One region of the Sinorhizobium sp. Y406 genome, then DNA from elsewhere that is predicted to be linked to it. Evidence: predicted binding sites of a transcription regulator. Region 1 holds the regulator's gene; each other region holds the start of a gene.

What was found. Region 1 encodes LexA, which represses DNA repair genes until DNA is damaged. Its sites were predicted from a motif close to TGTTCNNNNTGTGTTCNG; they were not measured.
Region 2: AC4P1R_RS00260 (DNA recombination protein RmuC) is a predicted target of LexA. The motif match lies at 2,039-2,056, and genes of this name have one in related genera.
Region 3: AC4P1R_RS20380 (DUF763 domain-containing protein) is a predicted target of LexA. The motif match lies at 2,131-2,148, and genes of this name have one in related genera.
Region 4: recA (recombinase RecA) is a predicted target of LexA. The motif match lies at 1,326-1,343, and genes of this name have one in related genera.

The regions. Positions count from the first base shown of each region.
Region 1 is NZ_CM178974.1:1,340,867-1,345,632, reverse strand. It holds gene AC4P1R_RS06515 (D-alanyl-D-alanine carboxypeptidase family protein) at 1-321, opposite strand, end outside; gene AC4P1R_RS06510 (septal ring lytic transglycosylase RlpA family protein) at 379-1,419, opposite strand; tRNA gene AC4P1R_RS06505 (tRNA-Ser) at 1,708-1,795, shown strand; tRNA gene AC4P1R_RS06500 (tRNA-Ala) at 1,931-2,006, shown strand; gene AC4P1R_RS06495 (hypothetical protein) at 2,219-2,386, shown strand; gene lexA (transcriptional repressor LexA) at 2,563-3,273, shown strand; tRNA gene AC4P1R_RS06485 (tRNA-Cys) at 3,932-4,005, opposite strand; gene AC4P1R_RS06480 (YrbL family protein) at 4,185-4,766, shown strand, end outside.
Region 2 is NZ_CM178974.1:53,891-58,656, reverse strand. It holds gene truA (tRNA pseudouridine(38-40) synthase TruA) at 1-395, opposite strand, end outside; gene fmt (methionyl-tRNA formyltransferase) at 395-1,330, opposite strand; gene def (peptide deformylase) at 1,414-1,938, opposite strand; gene AC4P1R_RS00260 (DNA recombination protein RmuC) at 2,089-3,294, shown strand; gene AC4P1R_RS00255 (ribokinase) at 3,345-4,244, shown strand; gene AC4P1R_RS00250 (methyl-accepting chemotaxis protein) at 4,518-4,766, shown strand, end outside.
Region 3 is NZ_CM178975.1:744,124-748,889, forward strand. It holds gene AC4P1R_RS20370 (DUF3175 domain-containing protein) at 29-262, opposite strand; gene AC4P1R_RS20375 (hypothetical protein) at 344-559, opposite strand; gene AC4P1R_RS20380 (DUF763 domain-containing protein) at 740-2,050, opposite strand; gene AC4P1R_RS20385 (DNA-3-methyladenine glycosylase) at 2,229-2,777, shown strand; gene AC4P1R_RS20390 (YbhB/YbcL family Raf kinase inhibitor-like protein) at 2,819-3,280, opposite strand; gene AC4P1R_RS20395 (cation-transporting P-type ATPase) at 3,529-4,766, shown strand, end outside.
Region 4 is NZ_CM178974.1:1,549,035-1,553,800, forward strand. It holds gene recA (recombinase RecA) at 185-1,267, opposite strand; gene AC4P1R_RS07485 (carbohydrate kinase family protein) at 1,498-2,445, shown strand; gene AC4P1R_RS07490 (pseudouridine-5'-phosphate glycosidase) at 2,524-3,453, shown strand; gene AC4P1R_RS07495 (universal stress protein) at 3,930-4,346, shown strand; gene AC4P1R_RS07500 (BCCT family transporter) at 4,404-4,766, shown strand, end outside.

The DNA of each region.
Region 1 (4,766 bases):
CTTGATCGCGGCAAACATGGTCGCGGTGCCGGATGGCGCTCCGCCCGTGCGCCAGGCGTGTTCCGAAACTTCGAAGGTCGCGTGCGGCGTCAGTTCCCCCTTGTCGAGGGCCTCGAAGACCAGTTCCATCGTCATGAGCTTTGCAAGCGACGCCGGTGGCACGGGCTCGTTCTCGCCGCGCGCAAAGAGCACGCTCCCGGTCTCCGCATCGACGAGATAGATCTGTTTCGCCTTGGTGTCGAAGGCAGGCGCCTGTGCCTCCGCATCACCTGCGACGACCGCTGCAAGGACACCCACGATCGCCAGCCACACAATGCGCATGAGAAACTCCGGTTTCTTCACGGGCATAGCAGCGCCGCCAGACCTATTCAACCGGCGTCAATCGGCCAGAACGCCCCGGTTCTGCCGCTTTGCGTAGGCCCGAATGGAGTCGGACGTCAGCGGGTCCGGATCGGCCATGATCAGTTCGAATGGCGAAGCCCTGTCACTGACCCGGACTTCGACATAGGCGGCGGCATAGGCCATGTTGCCATCCGGCAACGGGATCCATTCCGGGCGCTCGGAGGGAACCGGCCCGATCTCCGGCAGCATCATGAACTCGGCAAGCGCGGCCGATGCCGGCGACGCTGCAGGCGGCGCCGTGAGCGCATTCAACGACCTCGTTGCGCCAAGCGTCGATTTCGCCGGAATCGTCAGAGTCCCAAGGTCCTGTGCCTGATCGCGCAGCGGTTCGTTCGAAGCCACCATGACCCCCGTCGCGATCTGCCCTTCCGGCGCGATGCGAGGGCCGCGATCGCCCTTGGTAACGTAAGACGCCATAAGATAAGGCATGTCGTTGCCCTCGAGCGGGGCTCGGCCGACATATTGCACGCGTACCTGGGCACTTCCCTTGCGCTTGATATCGAGCAGGTCGGCGGTCTTCGAGGAGACATCGATGATCCGGCCGAATTCATAGGGCCCGCGATCGTTCACACGCACAATGACGGAGCTGCCGTTCTCGAGATTGGTCACGCGAGCATAGCTCGGCAAAGGGAACGTGGGATGCGCCGCGGAGAGGTGATACTTGTCGTAGACCTCGCCATTCGCCGTCAGCCGACCATGAAAGGCCGAGCCGTACCAGGAGGCCATGCCGGTCTTGTTGTAGCCCGGCTCCTCCTTCGGCTGATACCACTTGCCCTTGACCTGATAGGCATTGCCGACCTGGAATCGCCCGCCGCCCTTCGGAATGTTGCGCCCGTTGGCCACTCGCGGACTTGCTTTGACCCCGTAGACCGATTCGGCGAAATATTCCTTGCTTCTCGACTTGCTCTTCTTGACGCTGGACGTCGAACCGCAGGCCGCTAGTGCTGCGCAAAGCAGTGGAATTGCAGCGAGGCGCAATCCCCTCGCAAGGCATGCCGCTTTTCTACGAGATATCATCTGTCCCCAAGGTCATTCGCAAAATTCGTGCCCGAACGATCCGCATTTCACCCCCGCGGATCTTTCGACGTCCCGGAAAGGGACAATCGTGTAATGATGACAACAACAAGGCAAAAATACGAATTTCAAGGCGAGATCGCGCCGGGTTTTTCTCGTTATGGTTTACAAAACGTAAACACCAGACCGACGGAGATGCGCAGTACCAAGCGGCAGAGGCCGAAGAAATTCGTGCGGGCGGCGAGCTTAAATCTTGCAACGAACCGCACTTCGCGCAATAACGCGCTGCCCGGATGGGTGGCCGAGCGGTTTAAGGCACCGGTCTTGAAAACCGGCGACGGGCAACCGTCCGTGGGTTCGAATCCCACCCCATCCGCCAGCGTGAACTTTGTCCGACCCGGCACCTGCTCCCATTCGGACTCGACTGTCTGCCGACGTCTCGAGCACGTTCGGCCAATTCAGCCGAGCGGGCTGGCGCGCGCCGTGGAATTCTTCTATATAGTCCAGGCCTGCCGGGGTCGTAGCTCAGTTGGGAGAGCGCCGCAATCGCACTGCGGAGGTCGAGGGTTCGACTCCCTTCGACTCCACCATTCTTCTCTTTGTCCAGCCCGGAGCCGTGATGCCCGATCTGCCCGGCGGCGGCGGCAGGTTTCTTCGCCGAGGCGCATTGCGCCAAGTCGTTTACCGGGAACACAAAATGCTGGTTTCGGCCACCAAGGTTTCCTTGCCATCGCTGGCGAATTGAGGGACAGTTGGGGTCTGCATCTTTTCGTGTCGGCAACTCCCGCGAGTGGAGAAAATCATGTCCTCTAAAACTCTGATGGCGGTTGCAGCATTGGCGCTCCTGTCACTTTGGGGATGCGCCACCACCGGCGCTACGGGCAACACGACCTACGCGCAGTGGTACGGCCCCTACCCTGAGCCTGACTTCGACGTTCTCAGTCCCGGGGGTCTGCGCCTCGCCTATTGATCGGGCGCCACATCAACGCTCCATCGCCCGACAGCCCAATGGCTTGTCGGCCCCGGCAAAGCGACGCCGCCCAATTCAGCATGGCAATATTCACGGAATGTTAGGCACTTGCGGAACACAAATGGAACGGATAGTGTCTGTTCTTGATTTGTTTCGCGATTCTGGAGTGACGCGCCATGCTGACCCGCAAGCAACAGGAATTGCTTCTCTTCATTCATGAACGAATGAAAGAGTCGGGAGTCCCGCCGTCCTTCGATGAAATGAAAGACGCGCTCGATCTTGCGTCGAAGTCGGGCATCCACCGGTTGATCACTGCGCTCGAGGAGCGGGGCTTCATTCGCCGGCTTCCCAATCGGGCACGCGCACTTGAAGTCATCAAGCTGCCGGAAGCCTATACGACACCGGCGCAGCCAAGGCGCGGCTTTTCGCCGAGCGTCATCGAGGGCAGCCTGGGCAAGCCATCTGCCGCGCCCAGGGTCGAGGCGCCACCCGCAGAGACGTCCTCGATTGCGGTTCCCGTGATGGGGCGCATCGCCGCCGGCGTCCCAATTTCTGCGATCCAGAACAATACGCACGAGGTTTCCGTTCCGCTCGACATGATCGGCAACGGTGAACATTACGCACTGGAAATCAAGGGCGATTCGATGATCGAGGCCGGCATCCTCGATGGCGACACCGTGATCATCCGCAACGCGAGCACGGCCAGTCCGGGCGATATCGTCGTGGCACTGATCGATGACGAAGAAGCGACCCTGAAGCGATTCCGCCGGAAGGGTGCGTCGATTGCGCTCGAAGCGGCGAACCCGGCCTATGAGACCCGGATATTCGGACCGGACCGGGTGAAAATCCAGGGCAAACTGGTCGGGCTGATACGGCGGTATCACTAGCCCATCGCCCCGGTGATCGGAGCCGTTTCGTTTGGCCGATGCATGGGTATTAGCGCACAGTGCGTGATCGAGTGGGCAACAGTTATCGTCCGAAGCCTTGGGCGGTAGACGTTCCGCTGGACGTTGCGGCCGACCAGCGCCGAGTACTTTCGTCTGGCTGCCTCCCCGCATCCCCGCATGGGCGTAGAGCCGTCCGCAGGTGGACGGTCGGCGCCACGGGTATTCTCCCCGGTTATCGTATCGGTTTCGGGCCCAGCTCAATCTCCCTCGGGTTCGGCTTTCATGTGGGAGACGGCATGGCTTGGCCGGTCGGATCTGCGGTCCTGGGTTTGCCCATGGACTCTCCTCCTTGTTGCGATCTCGACGCGATCCATGGGTCCGATGAAAGTTCCTCCAAAGCGCTGCCTATGGAGTCTTGCTGGATCGGATTGCGTGCACACCGTTCTCGCGGCCACGCTCGCGGTATCGCTTGACCATGCGGCGGGCGATTCCGCCTGACCAACGCGCTCCGACGATCAGGCGGTGGTGAAGCGGCGGCCCGGTCAGGCCGGAATCGACATTCTGCAGGCAAGCGGCCGTTGCCGCAGCGGCTGAAGATCACTTGCCAAGAAATTTGCCGGCGCACATCGGTGCCACCAGCCGGATCATCAGGGGAATTTGGAGGCCTCGCCCGGAATTGAACCGGGGTACAAGGATTTGCAGTCCTCTGCGTCACCACTCCGCCACGAGGCCTCATCGACAAGAAATATCAAGTCGTGGCGAGCGTTTAGAATCATTCGAGATGAACCGCAAGAGGCAATTTCCGAAAAACGCACCCCTCGTCTCGGCCCATCGTAAAAGGAGGTTGGACACTGGAATGCCCAGCCTCCCAGTTCGATCGCAATAAACTCACCCATAAGGTAGGATTTTCCTTGATTTTCCTCAACCGGCCCTGTTTTGTCACAAAACTTTCACACTTAATGGGCGAGGACATGTTCGACGGCAAGATCTCCCTTTCCGACTGGCACCAATGTGCAGGCGGGCACCAGCGGTGTGTTTTCGAGCATGACCTCTACCCGAATATTCTGGTCAAGGTTCTCAGAATCAGGGGCAACAGCGGCGAGCGCCAATCGACGCGGATGCTGCGCTTCATCGATCGCTTCAAGCGGTTCGGTGCCTACCGGACATTTCGACGCGAAGTCGACGAGTTTATCGAACAGGCCCGAAAGTTCACCCTGTCCGACACAGCCGATCTCCCCATCCCCGGAGTGCTGGGCTTCGTTCAGACCGAACACGGCCTCGGTCTCGTGGTCGAGAAGATCACTATGGCAAACGGACAGTTGGCCCCAACCTTGCGCGACCTGGCGCTGGCGGGGCGGTTGACGGCCAGGCACCTGGCGATGATTGACGAACTTTTCGAGCGCTGTCGCCGGCTTCACATCGTGCTGATGGATTGCAATGCCGGCAACTTCGTAGTGACGGACCGTCGCTGTTTTGAGGAACTGATGTGCATC
Region 2 (4,766 bases), 1.3 Mb from region 1:
CAGGCGCGCCTTGCCTCGAGCGCCAGCGGCGAACGGCGGGAAATGATGCGGTAGAGATAGTGGCGGCGGACGGCGGAAAAGCGCGCGTCGAAATCCGGCGGCACGTCCGCCGCATCGAGGATCGAGACCCTATCGCCAGCGAGCGTCAGGTGGGCGTTCAACGCGTTGCGCAGCGTGTGGCTCTTCCATTCGCGCCCCAGATCTACATGCGCCACCTGGCCGATTGCATGAACGCCGGAATCAGTGCGCCCGGCGCCGCGGATCGAGACGATCTCGCCGGTCAGCGACAGCACCGCCTTCTCGATCGCGCCCTGCACTGAACGGCCGTTCTCCTGCCGCTGCCAGCCGACATAGCCGGAGCCGTCATATTCGACAGTCAGGCGATAGCGCGGCATCAGGCGATCCTCGAGCCGGTCGCAACGGGCGTGCCGCGCAGGAACTCGGCCGTGGGAAGCGCCTTGCCGCCCGCCCGCTGCAAGCGCGTCGGCCGCACGGCCCCTTCGCTGCAGGCGATCGTCAATGCTTCGTCGAGCACAGTGCCGGGCTTGCCGGTTCCTTCGGCAAGTTCCGATCCCAAAACCTTGGTGCGTTCGATACGGCCGGCGGTCACGAGTTCGAACCAGGCGCCCGGAAAGGGCGAAAGGCCGCGAATATGGTTGTGGACCTCGCGCGCGGGCTTCGAAAAATCGATGCGTGTCTCGTCCTTGGTGATCTTGGCGGCGTAGACGACGCCCTCTTCCGGCTGCGGCGTCAGCGTCAAATCGCCCGCCTCGAGCTTCGCCATCGCTTCCTTCATCAGGCTCGCGCCGACATGCATCAGCCTGTCGTGCAGCTCGCCGGCCGTCATTGCCTCGCCGATCGCAACGCGCTTCGTCAGCGCGACGGGGCCGGTGTCGAGCCCCTTGTCCATTTTCATCACCATCATGCCGGTCTCGCTGTCGCCGGCCATGATGGCGCGCTGGATCGGGGCCGCACCCCGCCAGCGCGGAAGGAGCGAGGCATGGCCGTTGTAGCAGCCATGGCGCGTGCCCGAGAGAATCTCCTCCGGCAGCAAGAGCCCATAGGCGACGACGACGGCGACATCGGCATCGAAGCCGCGAAAACGCTGCCGATCGGCCGGATCCTTGAAGTCGACAGGCGTCAACACCGGCGCGCCCAGTAGCTCCGCCGCCTGGTGCACCGGCGACTTCTGAAGATCGAGGCCACGCCGGCCACCGGGACGCGGCGGCTGGGTGTAGACGGCGACGACCTCATGCCCGGCTTCTGCGAGCGCCGCCAGCGTCGGAACGGCAAAGTCCGGTGTGCCCATGAAGATGATGCGCAGCGGCAAGTCGGTGTACTCCGTATCTCTCGATTGCCCGAAACGGCGTCGTGCTCAAGCGCCGATCCTTCATGCCGGTTGCATCGGAGCCGTCAGATCGCCCGGCTTCCGCGTACCTTGGCAGCCTTGGTGAACTTGCGGATCACCATATCGCGCTTGAGCTTGGAGATATGGTCGATGAAGAGCACCCCGTTCAAGTGATCGATCTCATGCTGCAGGCAAGTGGCAAGCAGCCCGTCGGCCTCGATGCTCTGCTGCTTGCCGTCACGGTCGAGATATTCGACGGTGATCGCCGCCGGGCGCTCAACTTCGGCGTAATAGTCCGGAATCGACAGGCAGCCTTCCTCGTAGACCGAGCGCTCCTCGGAGTAGCGGACGACCTTGGGATTGATGAAGACGAGCGGCTTTCTCTCCTCGCCCTCCTTGGTGACATCCAGCACCAAAAGGCGCCTCGGCAAGCCGATCTGGATGGCCGCAAGGCCGATGCCAGGAGCATCGTACATGGTCTCGAGCATATCGTCGGCAAGGCGGCGGACCTCGTCGTCGATGGTCTCCACCGGCGCCGACATCTGGCGCAGAATGGGATCGGGAAGGATGATAAGCGGCTTGATCGTCATGCCGCTCCCATAACCGATCTTTCCGCTCGGGCGCAAGGAATTTGCCGATTGCGGTCCGGATGGCCACCCGATCGGCTCCCGCCAAGGCGCGACTTTTCTTTGTTCTCGTTTTGATCTGGCCATCGGAAACGAATCTGTTAGGCTGCGGCCATGGAGCCCGTCGCCTTTTCCTTCGACCAGCCGCTGTTTCAACTCGGCGCCCTGCCCATCACGGCAGGCTATTTTGTCACCGCTGCCGCCCTGCTGATCGCACTCCTGGCGATCATGGCCGCGGGCCGTGCCCGTGCGCTTCGCGCGGACGAGCGCGCCGAGCAGATTGCGTCGCTGCTTGCGGCACAGACCGAAATGCAGGGACGGATCGCAGCGATGGCGGACGTCTTCGGCGCCCGACAGGCTGAGCTCAACCAATCGCTCAGTCAGCGGATCGACGGGATGACGCACCGGATCGGTGCCTCGATCAGCGAGCAGACCAAGGCAACCCACGAAAATCTTCGGCGGCTGCAGGAGCGGCTGGCCGTCATCGACAGCGCCCAGAACAACATCCAGGCGCTCGCCAAGGACATGGCCGGGCTGCAGAGCATCCTTTCCAACAAGCAGACGCGCGGCGCCTTCGGCCAGTCGCGCATGGAGGCGATCGTCGCGGATGGGCTGCCGATCGGCGCTTACATCTTCCAGGCGACGCTCTCCAACGGCGCACGGCCTGATTGCGTCATCCGCATGCCGAACGATCAGCCGCCGCTCGTGATCGATGCGAAATTCCCGCTGGAGGCCTGGAACGCCATGCGCGATGCCGAGAGTGCCGAGCGGCGCCAGCAGGCCGCGCAGGCCTTTCGCCGCGACATGGAAGTCCATATCCGCGATATCGCCGGCAAATACCTGCTCTCCGGAGAAACGCAGGAGACCGCGTTTCTCTTCGTCCCATCCGAATCGATCTTCGCTGAGGTCCACGAGCATTTCGAGACGGTCGTGCAGAAGGCCCATCGCCAGCGCGTCGTCATCGTCTCGCCGTCGTTGCTGCTCCTTTCGATCCAGGTCATCCAGGCGATCCTCAAGGACGCGCGCATGCGCGAGCAGGCGCATCTAATACAGGGCGAGGTCGTGCGCCTCATGGAGGATCTATCCCGCCTCGACGAGCGCGTGCGCAAGCTCCAGGGGCACTTCGCCCTGACGCAGAAAGATATCGACGAGATCCTGATCTCCTCCGACAAGCTGACGCGCCGTGGCGCGAAGATCGAGGCGCTGGACCTGGAAACGCCACCCGCACCCGCGCGCAGCAGCAAGGAAGAAGGTTCGGGCGAACGGTCCATGGAGGGCCGTATCGGTCAATTGAAGCTCAGAGTGGTTGACGAGGACTGACGCGCTCGGGCACTGTCCGGCAAATCAGCAACCGATGGGGCACGTTCCAGATGATCACTGTCCTTGGGTCCATCAACATGGACCTGATCGCCACGACCACGCGCCTCCCGAAGCCCGGCGAGACCGTTGCCGGGACGGGCTTTGCCACCGCCGCCGGGGGCAAGGGCGCCAACCAGGCGCTGGCCGCCCGTCGCGCCGGCGCATCCGTGCGCATCGCCGGTGCGGTCGGCTCGGACGGCTTTGCCGAAGGTGCGCTTGCACTGCTCAGGGAGGCGGGTGCCGATCTCAGCCTTGTGAAGACGGCCGTGGAGCCGACCGGTACCGCACATATCATGGTCGACGGTGAGGGAGAGAATGTCATCGTCGTCGTTGCCGGTGCCAATGCGACCGTCAGCGCAAGCAATGCCGTTGCCGCCGTCGAGTCGATGTCAGTCGGCGACACGCTGATGCTGCAGCTGGAAATACCGGCAGCCTCCGTGGAGAAGGCACTGACCGAAGCCCGGCGGCGCCGGATCCGCTCCGTCATCAACATCGCGCCGCTGACGCCGGACGCCGCCCGCCTTGGCCGCATGGCCGACATCGTCATCGCGAACGAGACCGAGTTCGAACTGCTCGCCGGCAGGGTCGGCATCGCGGGCCCCGAACGGGAAGCGGCGATGATGGCTCTCCACGCGGAGACCGGGCAGACGCTAATCGTTACGCTGGGCGCCGACGGCGCCGTGGCGATCCACGATGGCGAGGTCCATCGCGCGAAGGGGCTGGCGATCGAGCCCGTCGACACGGTCGGTGCCGGCGACACCTTCTGCGGCTATCTCGCCGCGAGTCTGGACTCGGGACTCTTCTTCCCCGAAGCGCTTCGCCGCGCCGCCGTCGCCGGGTCGCTCGCCTGCCTGAAGCCGGGCGCACAACCGGCGATCCCGTTCGCCTCCGAGGTCGCCGTCCGCCTCTGACGACAGCGCCGATATTCGGCCATTCGCAATCAGGACAGGCTCTGTCGCGGCAACGACGCCTGCACCCTGGAATATCCCCGGAGGGCCAGGAATTGGCCGATTTGTTGCCTCTATCTTAATCTTTGATCGCTTATCCAGATTACGAAGCGGGCCATTTTAGACCCGGTTCCTTCATGCCGGTCGGCATCACGCGCTCCATGACGGAGTTTCACCCTACAGTTCGGACTGTCGCGCCGCATTGCAAGCTGCGGACTCTCAGTGCGTGAGGATTTAATGATCAAGTTCCATGCCAAATCGCTGGCGACCAAGCTGATTGCCGTGACGGGCGGCACGATCGCCCTGGTGCTGCTCGCCTCGAATTTCGTTCTCATCTCCCAGACCCAGGATCGCGTCGAGACGCTGGTCTTTGAGGGGGCGCAGGCGGAAGCACGCGCCATTGCTTCCGACATTGCCGGCAGCGTCGGTGAACTCGCCGCGGCGGCGCGGACCATGTCAGGCGTGCTCGGGCGCGGCCACGCGGGA
Region 3 (4,766 bases), on a different replicon from region 1:
CCTTCGCCAATATTCGGCAAGCTCCGCCTCACCTGGGCGCCCGACCGAAATCTCTTCGCAGTTCGTTCTTCGCCCTTTCGAGAATATGACGCCGGTCGCCGTTCAGCCCCGCACCCGCCCTGTTGATGTAGAACGTCAACATGGAGATGGCCGAGCGGAAGGGGCTTGCTTTGCGGCGATCGCTCGCCTCCGCCGACCGCTTCAAAGAATGCGCGATTTCTTTGGGATCGTCGAGTGTGAAGACCCCCGGCTCGAGGTCCATCGCGTCGCTCTGAACTTCTTGGACCAATGGGCTTTGGTCTCTGGCTTCTTACCCATGGCCGTTCACCCGCGTCGGCTGTCGTCAGCGCAACCACACCGGTACCTCGGAAGCGCCCCGAATGTCTGATGCCCGATGCTTCCAACCAAGCTCTTCCCAAGCGAAATGCTGTGCGGCAGTCTGCGCCTTCTCCTTGGTCGAATAGACTTCCGGCAAGAGATATTCCCTGTCACCATAGGTCAGTAGCGCCCGGCCGCTTCGAACATCGAAATGAAGCTGCAGGCACTCTTGCGTTTGCATGGAAGCCTCCCTGATCGATCTTGGAACTGGGGAATTATGCGCGGTTTTCTCACTCTTTAGAACGGTCCACATACCTATTTTTGAGTAGAAACATTTACCCTCGTGGAAACGGCGACCGGGCAAGGAAGTTCCGGAAGGCAGAATGTTCTTCGGGCTGTCGCCAAGCGAGGGGTGGCGCTGTCAGCCCGGATATTTGCACCGGTCAGTACCAGTCCCGGGCGCGACCTCGGACCCGTCACATTCGGCCTTCCGGCCCTCGCGGCTTTGCTCCCAGCCGAAGACGCTTCGCCCGCCGAAACGTGGCGAGTCCCTGAACTCTCCGGCGACGATTTCCTTGAGGTCCGGCCCGGTGGCGTAGCGCTCCAGCCGGCGCGACTGGTCGTCGAGCCGCTTCAGAGCCGCAAGCTCCTCATCCCGCCCGAGCCGGCCCTTCCTTACCGCCGACTTCATGACATTGATGGTTTCGTCATAGACCTTGAGCGGCACCGGAAAGGGGTGGCGGTCCTTGCCCCCATGGGCAAGCGAAAATCGGGCGGGATCGGAAAACCGGAAGGGGGCGCCATGGACCACCTCGGCGACCAAGGCGAGCGCCTTGACCGTGCGCGCCCCGACGCCCGGCACCATCAGCAGTTCCTCGAAGTCCTTTGGCCCTCGATCGGCGGCAGCCGCAAGATTGCCGTGCAGGCGCCGGAGATTGACGTCGCTCTCGCGCACATCGTGATGGGCCGGCATGATCAGATGCGGCAAGGTCGGCTGGCTCTGCGCGATCGGCACAGCCCCGCGCGTCTCGATTCTCGCAACTTCGCGGATCAGCCCGTCGGGGCCGAGCGAACTGAGGAGCGCGAGTTGGCCCTGGCGCGAAGCGGCGGCGCGCCGGTCCGCAAGATTGACGATCTCGCCCTGCCCCCTCCCTTCGATTGCTGCATGGGGAGAATCCACGAAGCTCTCCAGTCCTTCCGAGAGCCAGTGATAACGGCGTGCCTGCCGCCGGTCCCCATTCATGCCTTGCTGGACGACGACCCACTTGGCGTCGTCGGTAACGATGAAACCGTGCAGGTAAAGATCGAACCCATCCTGCACGGCGGCACTGTCGACTTTGGCGACAAGCCGGCTTGCATCGGCAAGCAGGAGGCCATCGAAGCCGACACGATCTCCGATTGCCGAGAGTTCGGCCGGCGTCTTGCGGGAATGCTGACCACGGCCGCCGCAAACATGGATGCCGAGTTCGCCGGCACGCGGCGTCAATCCACGTTTCATCGCGCCGATCACGCTGGTGGTAATGCCGGACGAGTGCCAATCCATGCCCATGACGGCGCCGAAAGACTGAAACCAGAAGGGCTGGGCAAGCCGCCTCAGAAACTCGTCGCGGCCATAGTGGTGTACGATCGCCTCGGCAATAAGCACGCCAAGACGTGTCATGCGGTCGCCGAGCCATTTCGGCACGCGCCCACCATGCAGCGGCAGATCCGCATTGCCTGATCTTTGCGCCATCGCACCACGATCCTTTCTACCTTGCCATCCCTGCCCGTCAGGCAAGCATCGCCACCGACGCACACATTACTTGCTTCGGATGTTCTCGGAAAGTTCTCAAGGACCGCGCAGCGCTACAAGATTGGCGAGAAGCGCCGATGCGCCTACATAAGGGCGGCACAGTTGGAAGGAACATTCATTGGTATGGGACGACACATTCTTTTCGCGGAACGCCGTCGAAGTCGCGTCTGATCTGATCGGCGCGGAACTTACAGTGTCTGGCGCCGGCGGCATTATCGTCGAAACCGAGGCCTACCTGCGGGACGACGCGGCGTCGCACAGCTTCGGCGGCACGACCGAGCGTAATCGCGCCATGTTCGGTCCCTCCGCGCACGCCTATGTTTATCTGTCCTACGGCCTTCACTGGTGCTTGAACTTCGTTTGCCTGCCCGGCAGCGCGGTGCTGATCCGGGCGATCGAACCGAAATGGGGGCTGGAGGCGATGCGTGAGAGACGCGGTGTTTCCCGGGACCGGCTTCTGTGCTCGGGACCGGGCCGTGTCGGCCAAGCCCTGGCGATCACCCGGGAACAGAACGGCCTGCCGCTCCGGCAGGAGCCTTTTCGCCTGCGTGTTCCCGAATCAAGGCCGGAAATCTCCGCCGGCCTTCGCATTGGCATTTCGAAAGCCGTCGAGCAGCCCTGGCGTTTCGGCCTGGCGAACTCCACGTTCCTCAGCCGGAAGTTCTAACCAACTGAAGCGCCGAACCGGGCCTCTGAACGCCGCGTCCATCAACGCTCGCAGGTACCGACGAGCGTGGCCTCGGCGATCCTATGCTTGCTAGCCCGTTTCCAGGCCTCGGCGGCGCCGACTTCCTCTGGTATCGAGAGGTTGCCGACGTCGAGAGCCGCCAGCCTGAACTTATAATGGTGAGTGCCGGTTCCGGGCGGTGGCTGTGGCCCGTCGTAGCGCGCATTGCCGAAATCGTTCTTGATGAACTTGATACCGTGTTCAGGGCCGGTATCGACAGACTGCTGAAGTTCGGTCCAATTGCCCGGGATGTTGATGATCGCGCAATGGCGGAAAAGGCCGCTCACGGCGTCCGGGTCCTCAATGACGAGGGCGAAGCTCTGCGTGCCCGCCGGCGTGCCCGTCCACTTCAGAGGCGGGAACAGGTTCTCTCCGAAACGGGTATGCTTGCTGGGAATTGGCTGGCCGTCAGCGAATGCGGGGCTGATCAAACTGAAGGTCATCGCCTGCCTCCTTTCATATGTCCGCATCGAGATGGGCGAACGGTCGTGGCGATCCCCCAAGCCGTTTGGTGCGGGAGCGTTGATCTCGCTCAAGGATCGCCTACAGCGCATCAGATAGGCTTGACTGGCCGATGCTCAAGAGCGCCGGCACTAAACGTGGTCAGGCTCGCTCGAACACACGATATTCCGCGAAAGGCGATCATCGACCGGTAAGCACCAACGACTGCATTCCGAGGAGTCCAGCAGCTATGCATGATGCGGCGTCGACGACAGCGTCCCAGCCATCGGACTCGACCGAAACTGAGAATACATCCGCCACAACCAATAGGACGGTCGCGCCCGAGCTCGCCTGGCACGCCGTCGCGCCGGAAGCCGTCCTCGACGTGCTTCGCACGGATGCGAGCGGTCTCTCCGCGGAGGAAGCAGGCCACCGGTTGGAAACCTGCGGCCCCAATCGCCTGCCGGCTGGCCCGCCCCGGGGCGTCCTGAGGCGCTTCCTGCTGCAATTCCACGACCTGCTCATCTACGTTCTGCTGACCGCCGGCCTGATTGCTGCCGCCATCGGCCACGGGCCGGACTCCCTGGTCATCTTCGCCGTTGTACTTATCAACGCCGTCATAGGCTTCGTTCAGGAAGGTCGCGCGGAGAGGGCGCTGGATGCGATCCGGGCCATGATCGATCCACAGTCTTCCGTCGTCCGCGACGGCCATCGCGCCACCATCAGGGCAGACGAAGTGGTGCCGGGCGATATCGTTCTGCTCGAAGCCGGCGACCGTGTGCCCGCCGACCTCAGGCTCATAAAGGCGCGCAATCTGCGCATCGATGAGGCCGTTCTCACCGGCGAGTCCGTGCCCGTCGACAAGTCGATCAGGCCTGTCGCCGGCGACGTGACGCTCGGCGACCGGTTTTCCATGGCCTTCTCGGGCACCTTTGTTGCCGCCGGACAGGGGGCGGGTGTTGCCGTCGCGACGGGTGCGCAGACCGAACTCGGGCGGATCAGTTCCTTGATTGGCGCGGTGGAACGTATCGCCACCCCGCTTGTCCGACAGATGGGCCAATTCGCCAGGCAGATCACGATCACCGTCCTCGGCCTTTCCACCCTCGTCTTCGCCTATGCCGTACTCATCCGCTCCTACCGGCTGGAAGACGCCTTCATGACGGTGGTCGGCCTGGCCGTCGCAGCAATTCCCGAAGGTCTCCCCGCGGTCATGACCATCACCCTGGCCGTCGGGGTCCAGCGCATGGCGCGCCGAAACGCCATCATTCGCCGCCTGCCCGCCGTCGAAACGCTGGGTTCCGTCTCCGTGATATGCTCCGACAAGACCGGCACGCTCACACGCAACGAAATGACTGTGAGCGCCATTCGCACGGCCGACCGCGAGATCGAGGTGGACGGAGCCGGTTACCGGCCGGAAGGCAGCTTCCGGATCGGCGGGCGCAGGGCGCTGGACCCGGCCGCCGATCCGGTTCTTGAAGAACTGTCGCT
Region 4 (4,766 bases), 210 kb from region 1:
CCGCGCTTCAGTGCCGTAACCTTCGACCCCGCGTCTATCGCTCGTAGCCGCCCTCCCCGATGGCCGCTGCCATCGGAACCACAGGCTTTTATCTTCCGCATATCACGCTGTCCAGACGGCAGCAAAAACCGGCCGCTCATGCCGAGGGCCGGTCCACCGGGCGAAAGCTGGTTTGCTCTGCCCGCTATTCGGCGGCATCCTCGCCGTCGCTCTCCGGCCCGCCGTTCTCAAGGAACCGCTCGGCTATCAGGCCGGCATTCTGCCGGAGCGCCATTTCGATCTCGCGCAAAAGATCCGGATTGTCGCGCAGAAACTGCTTGGCGTTCTCGCGGCCCTGGCCGAGACGCTGACTGTTATAGGAGAACCACGCCCCGGACTTTTCCACAATGCCCGCCTTGACGCCGAGGTCGATGAGTTCGCCGGTCTTGGACACGCCTTCGCCATACATGATATCGAACTCGACCTGTTTGAAGGGCGGCGCCATCTTGTTCTTGACGACCTTGACGCGAGTCTGGTTGCCGACCACTTCCTCCCGCTCCTTGACCGAGCCAATGCGGCGGATATCGAGCCGGACCGATGCATAGAACTTCAGCGCATTGCCGCCCGTCGTCGTTTCCGGCGAGCCGAACATGACGCCGATTTTCATGCGGATCTGGTTGATGAAGATCACCATGCAGTTGGACTTGGAGATCGATGCGGTCAGCTTGCGCAGCGCCTGGCTCATCAGGCGCGCCTGCATGCCCGGCAGGCTGTCGCCCATCTCGCCTTCGATTTCGGCGCGCGGCACGAGCGCTGCGACCGAGTCGACGACCAGCACGTCGATCGCGCCGGAGCGAACCAGCGTATCGGTGATTTCCAGCGCCTGCTCACCGGTATCGGGCTGCGAGATCAGGAGATTTTCGAGATCGACACCCAGCTTGCGCGCATAGACCGGATCGAGAGCATGCTCGGCGTCGACGAAGCCACAGATGCCACCCTTCTTCTGCGCTTCGGCAATGGTCTGCAATGCCAGCGTCGTCTTGCCCGAGCTTTCCGGGCCGTAGATTTCGATAATGCGGCCCTTCGGCAGGCCGCCGATGCCAAGCGCGATATCGAGGCCAAGCGAACCGGTCGAGACGGTTTCGATCTCGACGACGCTATCCTTGGCGCCTAGCTTCATGATCGATCCCTTGCCGAACGCGCGTTCGATCTGGGAGAGAGCCGCTTCAAGTGCCTTGCTTTTATCCACCGATTTGTCCTCTACGAGCCGCAAAGAGTTCTGTGCCATTGGGTCCACCTTTAGGTTATTGGAGCTGTTGAGGCAATGAAGCCGCCGCAGGAGTTTTTGTACACGCTTTGTTCCAATTTGGCAATGGCACACCAAGCGATTGAAACATATGGATAATTCGCCAATCGTTCGATTCCTGTTCACGGGCCATTGTACTCCATTTTCGTGGGACGGCGCGGAGCTTCGCCCAGACCTGTCGAGCCAGTCCGATTCGCATGATGAGGTGACGCATGAAGCAGCATAGGATCGCCGTTTTCGGTGGCGCCCATATCGACCGCCGCGGCCGTATCAGTGGCCGGACGGCGCCGGGTGCAAGCAATCCCGGAACGTGGTTCGAGGAGACGGGCGGCGGCGGCTTCAATGCGGCGCGCAATCTCGCACGCCTCGGGCACCGGGTGCGCATGATCAGCCCGCGCGGCGGCGATGCGGCCGGCGAACTGATCGCTGCGGCCGCAGCGGTGGCCGGAGTGATCGACTGCCCCTTCACCTTCCTCGATCGCAAGACGCCGAGCTACACGGCGATCCTCGAAAACGACGGCAACCTCGTTATCGCGCTCGCTGACATGGAACTCTATGCGCATTTCTCGCCGCGCCGGTTGCTGCAGCGGGCAACGCGCGAACTGGTCGCTGCGAGCGACCTCGTGCTGATGGACGCCAACCTCCCGCAGGAGACCTTGGCGGCGCTGGTCGGCGCCGCAAGCGGAGACGGTCGTCTCGTCGCCGGCATCGCCGTTTCCCCCGCCAAGGTGATCCGATATGGCGAATGCCTCGCCGGTCTCGATTTCCTGTTCATGAACGAGGCGGAAGCACGCGCGCTGACAGGAGCGGATAACGCCGATGCCGAGGCGTGGCCCGCCCTTCTGCGGGCGGCCGGCCTTTCCGGCGGCGTGGTGACACGCGGAGGACGGGCGGCGGTCGCCTTCGACCGGTTGAGTGCCTGCCTCGCCTCGCCGCCCTCCTTGCCCGCCCTCGCCGACGTCACAGGCGCCGGCGACGCTCTGGCCTCCGGTTTCCTTTCCGCCCGGCTCTCGGGTCTGGAACTCGCCGCATCCCTGCGGCACGGCATGGCCGCCGCCATGATCACGCTCCGCTCGCCCTACGCGGCTGCGGAGGAGATGTCTTTAAGCAATCTCCGGGAGGCGCTGGCCCTTGTGCCGGTGCCGCGAATGCTGTCATGAGATTGCCAATCGAAAGGAAGAGCCGCTGGCGGCCTCTCCCGGTATCCTGCTCCAACACTCGATCAGAAGCGAAGAACAATGACGAAGCCTTCCAACCCGTCCCTGCCGATGGAATATTCCGACGAAGTCGCGGCCGCGAAAGCGCGCGGCGCGCCGATCGTCGCGCTGGAATCGACGATCATCACCCACGGCATGCCCTATCCGGGCAATCTCGACATGGCGCGCAGCGTCGAGACGATCATACGCGAACAAGGGGCGGTGCCCGCGACCATCGCGGTCATCCACGGCACCCTCCATATCGGCCTTGACGACGCGAAGCTGGAAGCGCTTGCCAAGACTGAAGAGGCGATGAAACTTTCGCGCGCCGACCTCGCCTTTGCGATCGCCGAGCGCCGCACCGGAGCCACCACCGTTGCCGCGACGATGATCGCCGCCGCCCGCGCCGGCATCGGCGTTTTCGCGACCGGCGGCATCGGCGGCGTTCATCGCGGCGCGGAACTGAGTTTCGATATTTCCGCCGACCTCGACGAACTCGCGCGCACCAACGTGATCGTCGTCTGTGCGGGCGCCAAGGCGATTCTCGACATTCCTAAGACGCTCGAGGTACTTGAGACCCGGGGCGTGCCGGTGGTCACCTATGACAGCGAAACCTTCCCCGCCTTCTGGTCGCGCGACTCCGGCCTCAAGAGCCCGTTGATGCTGAACAGCCCCGCGGCGATCGCCAATTTCCAACGCATGCGCGAGCAGCTCGGCGTCGATGGCGGAATGCTCGTCGCCAATCCGGTGCCGGAGGAAAGCGAGATTGTGCGCGAAGAGATGGAAATCTACATCACCCGCGCGCTGGACAATGCCGCGAGCGACGGCATTTCCGGCAAGGCGGTGACGCCCTACCTGCTCGACAACCTCTTTCACATGACGGAAGGCCGCAGCCTCGAAACCAATATCGCGCTCGTCGAGAACAATGCCCGGCTCGCCGCCGAGATCGCCGTCGCACTGGCCGCGAAATAGTCGCAACTCTCCGCTTGCTCGACGGTATACTCCTGGGCTTCGGCAGTATCGTCGCGACCTCGGCAAGAACTCGGGCGCCGGCGCAGAAATCCGACATAGTCGCGGGGGCTGCCGGCGATAGCTGGGTTGCGGTGCCGGGCAGGCTGAACATCGAAGAAATCCCGATCTGAAACGGAATGCGACAGGAATGTCGCATTTGCTCGCTGTGCCGTCGCCTGGACAACGACACGAGACGGCGCAAATTCTTACGTAAGATTGACCAAACGACATCAAGAGACGCGGCCAGCGCGTCCTCACGAGCAGGAACTCCGGCGCTTGAAATCCGGACCCGCGCACCGGCTTTTGCGCAACATCTTCCGGACTGCAATATAAGACTGCCGGCGCGTGGACCACTCGCGATCAAAAGCCGCAACCGCAATTCACCATGAGAAAAGGAGAAGAGAAGAGGTCATCAGGCAAACCAAACTGGAGGGGAAATGTACACGAAAATAATGGTTCCCGTCGATCTGGCGCATGTCGAAAAGCTAGAGCGTGCCCTCGATACGGCGGCAAAACTTTCCAAGCTCTATAATGCTCCCGTTGCTTATGTGGGCGTCACGGCCTCAGCCCCCGGTCCACTCGGGCATAACGCTGCGGAATATGCCGCGAGGCTGGCGGCTTTCGCGAAGGACCAGGGTGCTCGTCACGGCATCTCGACCCAGTCGGAGTCGGTGGTCAGTCACGACCCGGCAGTGGATCTCGGCGATGCCCTGGTCGAGGCGGTCAAGAACACGGGAAGTGACCTCGTCGTCATGGCGACGCACATTCCCAATGTTGCCGATCATCTCTGGCCGTCCAATGGAGGCCGCCTGGCAACCCACACGAATGCCTCCGTATTCCTGGTCCGCAGTTGAAAAGCCTGCACCGGACCGATCACGACAACTCATAGCAATATCTGAGGAGCATATTCCATGAGCGATGCTGGAATTCCGGCCCCTGAAGGCCCTTCGGCGCTGATCGACACCGACTACGAAATCGGTCAGGACAACATCACTGCGCAAATCGGGCCCTTCGGCCTTGATGTCCACAACCCCGTCTTTCTTATATCCGGCCTGACGGCCGTGGCCTTCGTGCTGCTGACGCTCGCCTTTCAGGAGCAGGCGGGTCCAATCTTCAACAGCATGCGTGAATGGCTGACGTCGACCTTCGATTGGTTCTTCCTTCTCTCGGCCAATATCTTCGTCCTGCTCTGCCTCTTCCTGATTGTCTCGCCCTACGGCAAGGTGCGGATCGGCGGAAAGGAGGCCACGCCCGATTATTCCTATTCCGGCTGG